2 regions of the Nonomuraea sp. NPDC049378 genome follow, and region 1 is predicted to be linked to the other one. Evidence: riboswitches for the same ligand, from Rfam matches in the RefSeq annotation. Region 1 holds a riboswitch; the other holds the start of a gene.

The links. A riboswitch is a leader RNA that binds a small molecule or an ion and turns the genes downstream of it on or off. The one in region 1 is predicted to bind S-adenosylmethionine.
Region 2: linked by a shared signal. The riboswitch ahead of thrC (threonine synthase) and the one ahead of ACZ6SA_RS18640 (aminotransferase class V-fold PLP-dependent enzyme) in region 1 are both predicted to bind S-adenosylmethionine.

The regions. Positions count from the first base shown of each region.
Region 1 covers NZ_JBVJHP010000008.1:69,419-73,824, forward strand. Annotated here, with positions in the region: gene ACZ6SA_RS18630 (NADH-quinone oxidoreductase subunit D) at 1-687, opposite strand, end outside; gene ACZ6SA_RS18635 (DoxX family protein) at 812-1,480, shown strand; gene ACZ6SA_RS18640 (aminotransferase class V-fold PLP-dependent enzyme) at 1,482-2,771, opposite strand; SAM riboswitch class IV at 2,816-2,931, opposite strand; gene ACZ6SA_RS18645 (TerC family protein) at 3,058-3,831, shown strand; gene ACZ6SA_RS18650 (cytochrome P450) at 3,831-4,406, shown strand, end outside.
Region 2 covers NZ_JBVJHP010000011.1:337,444-341,849, reverse strand. Annotated here, with positions in the region: gene ACZ6SA_RS25245 (alpha,alpha-trehalose-phosphate synthase (UDP-forming)) at 1-1,257, opposite strand, end outside; gene ACZ6SA_RS25240 (RNA polymerase sigma factor) at 1,436-1,990, shown strand; SAM riboswitch class I at 2,070-2,211, shown strand; gene thrC (threonine synthase) at 2,225-3,457, shown strand; gene ACZ6SA_RS25230 (MoaD/ThiS family protein) at 3,482-3,757, shown strand; gene ACZ6SA_RS25225 (cold-shock protein) at 3,999-4,199, shown strand.

The DNA.
Region 1 (4,406 bases):
GCTGACGCCGTACTGCATGATCTGGTCGTGGGTCAGCACGCCGACGCCCGTGGTGCGGGCCAGGAAGATGTCGTTGTGCAGGATGAGGTTCTCGATGTCGGGCACGCGGCGGCGGGTCTGCTCGACGGCCGCCGACACGCGGTCGAGCCAGCCGAGTGGCAGGTCCTCCTTGAGCCCGCCGACCCGGTTGAACATGTAGTGCATGCGTCCGCCGGAGATCTCCTCCATGACGGCCTGGATGCGCTCGCGCTCGTCGAAGGCGTAGAACAGCGGGGTGATCGCGCCTAGTTCCAGGGGGTAGGAGCCGAGGAACATCAGGTGGTTGAGCACCCGGTTGAGCTCGGCGAGCAGCGTACGCGCCCACACGGCCCGGACCGGCGGCTCCATGCCGAGCAGGCGTTCGGCGGCGAGCACCACGCCCAACTCGTTGGCGAACCCCGACAGCCAGTCGTGCCGGTTGGCGAGCATGATGATCTGGCGGTAGTCGCGGACCTCGAACAACTTCTCCGCGCCGCGGTGCATGTAGCCGATGATCGGCTCGGCGGTGGCGATGCGCTCGCCGTCGAGCGTCAGCCGGAGCCTGAGCACCCCGTGGGTCGACGGGTGCTGGGGGCCGATGTTGAGGATCATGTCCTCGGTGGCCAGTTCTTTCGCGCCCGCACCGAGTCCGACCACGCGTTCCGTCATACGGCCATGCTGCCACCGTCGTGGGTGTCGATCCAGCGCGGGGTGGACGGTCAAAGCTTGGTATGACCATGCATTCCGAAGTCGGACATGGGGAGGGATACCTGGAATGGGGGGAGAAATAACCATGAAAAGGGTATTGTTCGACGTCGCGGCCCTGATCGCGCGCGTGGTGACGGGCGTGATCTTCCTTGCTCATGGATGGCAGAAGTGGCAGGGCGGCCTCGGCGCCACCGCACAGGGCTTCAGGGAGTCGGGGATCCCGCTGCCCGAGCTGGCCGCCTCCTACGCGACCGTCGTGGAGACCGTCGGCGGCATCTTCCTCATCCTTGGCCTGCTGGTCAGGCCGGTGGCGTTGCTGCTGCTGATCAACATGCTGGGCGCCATCTTCTTCGTGCACTGGGGGCTCACCCCGTTGTCTTCCGACAACGGCTGGGAGCTGCCGGCCGCACTGGGCACGCTGTGCCTGCTGTTCCTCGTGCTGGGCGGCGGCAGGTTCGGCCTGGACGGCATCGTCCGCACGATGTCGCGCAGGCGTGCCGAACGCCGTGCGGCCGAGGCGGAGCTCGCCGCCCGCGCGCCCGCCAGGCCCGGCACGGCCACGACCGGCACGACGACGACCGGTGCGGCCGGGGGGCCGACGACGCCCGAGCCGGCGCAGCAGGAGCCTCCCCAGGTGCCCCGGCAGCCGAGCGCGCCGAAGGACAGCACGCTCAGCGACAAGGACATGCGGGACATCGACGCCCTGGTCGGCGACGAGCCGCCGCCGCGCCGCGGCGAACCGCCGAAAGGCTGACTCAGCGGGAGGTGAGGTCGCGCAGCGCCTCGATCAGCCGGTCCACGTGCTCCTGCGTGGTGCCGATGCCGATCGAGGCGCGCACCGCTGATGCCGTGCCGTCCTCGCAGCCGCCGCCCGCGTGCACGTCCACCAGGTGACGGACGAACGGGTGCGCGCAGAACTTGCCGTCGCGCACCCCGATGCCATATTCGCCGGACAGCACCTCCGCCACCTCGCGGGCCGGGCGCCCGTCGACGGTGAACGACACGATGCCCACGCGCGGGTGGTCCTCCCCCCACAGGGACAGCTCGCGTACGCCCTCGATCGAGGCGAGACCGGCACGCAGCCGGGCGATCAGCCGCTCCTCCTCCCGCACCAGCGGGGTCCACCCGGTGGCGGTGAGCGCGTCGCAGGCCGCGGCCAGCGCGATGGCGCCGAGCACGTTCGGCGTGCCCGCCTCGTGCCGCGGCTCCGGGTCGTCGTGCCACTCGACGGCGCCGGCCACCGACCGGACCGCGCCCCCGCCCCTCAGGTACGGCTCCGCCTCGGCAAGCCAGTCACGCCGCCCGATCAGCACGCCGGCCCCGAAGGGCGCATAGAGCTTGTGCCCGGAGAAGGCCACGTAGTCGAGATCGAGCGCGGTGAGGTTGAGCCGCCGGTGCGGTACGAGTTGCGCGGCGTCCACCAGGATCCTGGCGCCGTGCCGGTGCGCGATGTGGGCCAGCGCGGCGATGGGCCACAGCTCGCCGGTGACGTTGGAGGCGGCGGTGACCACGAGCAGCTTGGGCCCGTCGATCGCGGCCAGCGCGTCGTCGGCGGCGCGCACGGCCTGGCCGGGGAGGGCGGGCGGCGCCAGCCGTACGGACCGGGGCCAGGGGAGGAGGGAGGCGTGGTGCTCGGTGTCGAAGACCACGGTGGTCGTGCCCTCGGGCAGGCAGCGGGCGAGCAGGTTGGTGGCGTCGGTGGTGTTGCGGGTGAAGATCACGGCGTCGTCCGGCCGGGCGCCGGCGAACGCGCTGACCGTGTGACGGGCCTGCTCGTAGCGGGCGGTGGTGAGCTGGGAGGCGTAGCCCGCGCCGCGGTGGACGCTGGAGTAGGCAGGGAGCGCGGCGGCGACGGCCGCGCTGACCGGCGCGAGACAAGGGGCGCTGGCGGCGTAGTCGAGATTGGCGTAGCTCACCAGCCTGCCGCCCTTGACCGGGACCTTGAGGTCGGCGCCGAGCACGGCGGGGACGCGCCGTTCCTCGGTGGTGGCGGGAGCCTCGTCCGCCCGGACGTGAGCGGACTTGAAGATCGTCAGCGTGGACACGGCAATCCTCCTCGGGGTCGTCGGACCCCTGGAGCAGCCAGCGGAGCCCGCGCTTGCCCGCCACACCTCGTGACGGACCAGGTCTTCACCCGGGGCACCCCGCCGCGGACGCGAGGGTTGCCGGCCAGCTAGCCGGGGCTTGTCGCTGGCACTCATGACCTACGTCAAGGACTATAACCCGTACCAGGGCATGGATCGCAAGCGGGCGAACTTATGGGACAGCTGAGTCGTTGCTACCGGGAGACCCGCCGTCACATGCCTTGGAGGTGCGTAAATGCTGGAATGGGTGGCTGACCCGCAAATCTGGATCGGTTTTCTCACCCTCGTCGCCCTGGAGATCGTGCTGGGGATCGACAACATCATTTTCATCTCCATCCTGGCGGGTAAGCTGCCCCCGGAGCAGCGTGACCGGGCCCGCGTGCTCGGCCTGGCCGCGGCGCTGATCAGCCGCCTGCTCCTGCTGCTCGGGCTGTCGTGGGTGGTACGCCTGACCGATCCGCTGTTCGCGGTCTTCGGCCACGACATCTCGGGACGCGATCTGATCTTGCTCCTGGGCGGCCTGTTTCTGCTGGCCAAGAGCGTCACGGAGATCGGCCACAGCATGGAGGGGCCGCACGGCAAGGACGGCAGGAAGGCCGCGGCGGCCTCCTTCACGTCCGTCATCGTGCAGATCATGGTGCTCGACGTCGTCTTCTCGCTCGACTCCGTGATCACGGCCGTCGGCATGGTCGACGAGCTCGGCGTGATGGTCGCGGCGGTCGTGGTGGCGGTGCTGGTGATGTTGTTCGCCTCCGGGCCGATCAGCAGGTTCGTCGACCGGCATCCGACCATCAAGATGCTGGCGCTGGCGTTCCTCGTGCTGATCGGGGTGATGCTCGTCGCCGAGGGGCTCGGCCAGCACATCCCCAAGGGCTACATCTACTTCGCGATGGCGTTCTCGGTGATCGTGGAGCTGCTGAACATCCGCATGCGCGGCAGGCACGCCAGGCAGCGGGCGTTGGAGGAGGAGACGGAAGAGGGCACTCCCGCGACGGAGGATCCGGCTTCTAAGATGAAATGATGCGCTTTGATCCCTGGAATCCGGATTTCGTGGCTCACCCGTACGGCGTCTACGAAGAGCTGCGGCGCGAGGCCCCGATCAGCTACTTCGAACCGACGAACCAGTGGCTGATCTCGCGCCACGCGGACGTCAACGCGCTGCTCAGAGACCGCCGCCTGGGCCGGTCCTACCTGCACGTGGCCACGCACGAGGAGTTCGGCAGGCCGCCGGAGCCGGAGTTCCAGGAGCCGTTCTGGCGGGTGATCAGGGCAGGCATGCTCGACGTGGAGCCGCCGGTGCACACGAGGCTGCGCCGGCTGGTCTCCAAGGCGTTCACGCCGCGCATGGTCGAGTCGCTGCGCCCCCGCGTGCGCGCCATCGCCCGGGAGCTGGTGGACACGTACGTCGCCAAGGGCGGCGGCGACCTGATCGCCGAGGTCGCCGAGCCGCTGCCGGTCACCGTGATCGCCGAGATGCTCGGCATCCCCGACCAGGACCGCCACCTGCTGCGCCCGTGGTCGGCCGGCATCTGCGGCATGTACGAGCTCAACCCCGCCCCCGACGCCCAGCACGCCGCGGTCCGAGCGGCGGAGGAG
Region 2 (4,406 bases), on a different contig from region 1:
GTGGGGCCCCAGCTCGGCCGCCGCGCCCGCCTCCCGCGACAACACCAGCGCGCAGCGCGGCGACAGCACCGGGCCCTCCTTGGCCACCAGGTTCATGCCGTCGCGAATCGGGTTGACCAGCAGCACGTCGGCCATCCGGTACGCGGCGAGCGAGCGCGGATAGTCGTCGTTGACGTTGAGGATCAGCGGGTCCCAGTCCTCCGTGGCGTACTTGTCCTCGATCTGCTGGGCGCAGCGCTGCACCGACGCGGTGTATTCGCGATATTCGGGCAGGTCGTGCCGGCTCGGGTAGGCGAAGGCCAGGTGCACGACCCGGCCGTGCCACTCGGGGTGGGCGCCGAGGAACTCGCCGTAGGCCACCAGGCCGCGCACGATGTTCTTCGACAGCTCGGTGCGGTCGATGCGGACGATCAGCTTGCGGTCGCCCACCTGCTCCCTCAGCGCGGTCATGTGGGACTCGACGTCGGGCTCACAGGCCCGCTCCCAGAGAGCGGCGCCGTCCACGCCGAGGCTGTGCACGCCGATGCGGGTCGTCCTGCCGTCGTGGGTGACGCTGCGCCCGACGCGGTCGGCCTCCGCGCCCAGCAGCGCCTCGCAGCAGTCCATGAACGCCTGCGCCCACCTGCCGGTGAGGAATCCGGCGTGATCGGCCCCCAGAATGCCTTCCAGGACCTCTCGCGCGACCTCGTCGGGCAGCAGGGAGAAGTATTCGGGCGGCGCCCACGGCGTGTGGCTGAAGTGGGCGATGCGCAGGTCCGGCCGCTCGGCGCGGAGCATCGCCGGGGTCAGGGTCAGGTGGTAGTCCTGCACCATCACCCTGGCCTCGTGGCCGGCCTCCTCGGCCAGCGCCAGCGCGAACGCGCCGTTGTAGTCGCGGTAGGACTCCCACTCGCGCCCGAACTTGGTGCCGAAGAGCGGCGCGTTGGGGATGTCGTAGAGCAGGTGGTTGACGAACCACAGCGTGGAGTTGGCCACGGCGTTGTAGGCGCGGTGGAAGGTGGCGGGCGGGATGTCGAGCATGCGCAGCGGGCCGGTGTCGTAGCCGGCCTGGTCGATGCGGCCGCCGGGGGCCAGGCGCACGGCGCTGCGGTCGCCGTCGGACAGCGCCGCGCAGACCCACAGGACGCCATCGCCCTTGGCCACGCCGGACAATCCCGACACCAGCCCGCCGCCGCCGCGCCGCAGGGTCAGCTCGCCGTCGTCGGAGACGGTGAAGGAGACGGGGCCGCGGTTGGAGGCCACCAGGACGTTGTTCACGGCGACCGCTCCTACCGAGCGGGCCGCGCGCAGGGCGGTGAGCTGGCGTGAGACCTCAAGGAGACTCCTTCCGACTGGCGTGTCGGCGTAGACGGAACCACACTGATCATCGTGGTGATCGGCCCATCGGAAAAGGAAGGATGCCAACAAGGCTCCCTACGACCATAGGATCCCAGCTATGGCGCTTGATGAGCTAACCGAGGAACTCGCCCGCTCCGCCGCGGCAGGAGACCACCGTGCTCTTGGCGAGCTGCTGCGGCGGATCGAGCCCGATGTGATGCGTCACTGCGCCCGCATCCTGCCCTACCACCAGGACGCCGAGGAGGCCTCCCAGGACACCCTGCTGGCCGTGGCGCGCAACATCGGGCGCTTCGAGGGGCGGGCCAGGTTCAGCACCTGGCTGCACATCGTGACGGCCAACTGCGCGCGCACGACGTACCGGTCGCTCAAACGCCGGGCGGCCGAGCAGAGCTCGGACGAGCTGCCCATGCAGAAGCCCGACGTGCGGCGCGTCAGCGTGATCGCGGGCTCGCGGCTCGACCTGCTCGACGCCATGGAGGCGCTGGAGGCCGACAAGCCGGATCTGGCGCAGGCGCTGGTTCTGCGCGACATCGTCCAGCTCGACTACAACGAGGTGGCCGACCAGCTCGGCATCCCGCTCGGCACCGCGAAGTCGCGCATCCACCAGGCGCGCAAGTACGTGCAGGGCGTGCTGGGAGATGACTATCGCTGAGACCTCTCGTCCCATTATTTGAGACGGGAGGACGTTTCCGCCACGTGGGCGGGTAGAGTCCGAGTCGACAACTGAATATTGCTCATCCAGAGGGGTGGAGGGACCGGCCCTGCGAAGCCCCGGCAACCCTCCCGGCTTGTGACTCGCGACCTGGCGAGGCCGACCGGGACAAGGTGCCAATTCCGGTCTGTGGTCAAGGTGGCCGCAGACGAAGATGAGGGAAGGCCTCGCTTCATGTCGCTCGATTTCGGTCCCGCCGTCGGTCTGTCCTGCCGCGAGTGCGGCGCGCGTTACCCGCTCGGTCCGAGCTTCGCCTGCCAGGAGTGTTTCGGGCCGCTCGAAGCGGCCTACGAGTTCGGCGAGGTGACCCGCGCGGCCATCGAGTCGGGTCCCGCCAACATCTGGCGCTACCGCTCGCTGCTGCCCGTGCCGGCCGACGTCGCCGACAAGCCCAACATGAACCCCGGGTGGACCAAGCTGGTCAGGGCCGGCAATCTCGGGCGGGCGCTCGGCATCAGATCCCTCCACGTCAAGGACGACTCGGGCAACCCCACCCACTCCTTCAAGGACCGCGTGGTCGCCATGGCCGTCGAGGCGGCCCGCAACTTCGGCTTCCACACGCTCTCCTGCTCCTCCACGGGCAACCTCGCGGGCGCGGTGACGGCCGCCGCGGCGCGGGCCGGGCTGGAGGCGTGCGTGTTCATCCCGGCCAACCTCGAACAGGCCAAGATCGCCATGGCCCGGGTGTTCGGCGGCCGGCTGGTCGGCATCGAGGGCACCTACGACGACGTCAACAGGTTCTGCTCCGAGCTGATCGGCGACCCGCTCGGTGACAAGTGGGGGTTCACCAACATCAACCTGCGCCCTTACTACGCCGAGGGCTCCAAGACGCTCGCGTACGAGATCGCCGAGCAGCTCGGGTGGCGGCTGCCCGAGCAGATCATCATCCCCATCGCCTCGGGCTCGCAGCTCACGAAGATCGACAAGGGCTTCAAGGAGCTGGTGGCGCTGGGGCTGGTCGAGGACACGCCCTACAAGATCTTCGGGGCGCAGGCGGCCGGGTGCTCGCCGGTGTCGACCGCCTACAAGGCGGGGCACGACGTCGTGCAGCCGGTCAGGCCCGACACCATCGCCAAGTCGCTGGCCATCGGAAACCCCGCTGACGGGCCGTACGTGCTGGACATCGCGCGGCGGACCGGAGGGGGCGTCGAGGACGTCACGGACGCCGAGATCGTGGCCGCCATCAAGCTCCTGGCCTCGACGGAGGGCATCTTCGCCGAGACCGCGGGCGGCGTGACCGTGGGCGTGCTGAAGAAGCTCACCGAGACCGGGCAACTCGACCCGGAGGCCGAGACCGTGGTGCTGAACACCGGCGACGGCCTCAAGACGCTCGACGCGATCAGCGGCGACGCCAGGCCCACGGCCGTGATCAAGCCCTCCCTCGACGCGTTCCGCGCGACTGTCTGACAACCAGGAAAGGCGAGTTAAACCATGAGCGTTTCTGTGCGGATTCCCACCATTCTGCGCACCTACACCGGGGGCAACGCGGAGGTCAGTGGCGAGGGTGCGACTCTTCGTGACGTGCTGGCCAAGCTGGACTCTGACTACCCGGGTATCGGCGCGAGAATTCTGGATGAATCGGGCAAGATTCGGCGTTTTGTCAACGTTTATGTGGGGGAAGAGGACGTCCGATTCGCCCAAGGGCTGGACACTCCGGCCCCGGAGGGCACCCAGATCTCCATCATCCCCGCCGTCGCCGGCGGTTGAGTGCGGCAGATCACACTTCGGCGAAGGCGCCCCTTGTGGGCGCCTTCTTCTTTTCCCGGCAATTCAACGTTGAACCGTCGATGAGAGGAAATGCGCAGTCTGCGGATTGACTCTGTTGCCAAACCCCGTGCCACAGGTATGGTCGAGGGCGATCGCCTGGCTGATTTTCCGTTAAGTCAGGCGATTACGGGTCTCGCGAAGGAATGGGCGAGGTCTGGGAGCCCAGTAAGAGGAGTCGGAAGTGGCGCAGGGCACCGTCAAGTGGTTCAACGCGGACAAGGGCTACGGCTTCATCGCGGTAGACGGTGGTAAGGATGTATTCGTCCATTACTCAGCGATCATGATGGACGGGTACCGCTCTCTCGAACAGGGACAGCGTGTCGAGTTCGAGATCACGCAGGGCCAGAAGGGGCCGCAGGCGGAGTCCGTCAGGACGGTCTGATTCACCGCACTGGTATGCACCGGCGGGATCGCGCGGCAGCGCAGTCCGGGCGAACCGTCACCTTCCTTTCGTCGATCCTGGTACGGCGAGCCGCGTGCGCGAACCGCGGCCAGCGGTGCGCCCACGGGGCGGCTCGCCGGACAGACGACTGACCTGGGGGGGAGCGCCGGCCACGGGTGAGTTCGCTTGCACTCGGCAAGGTAGAGT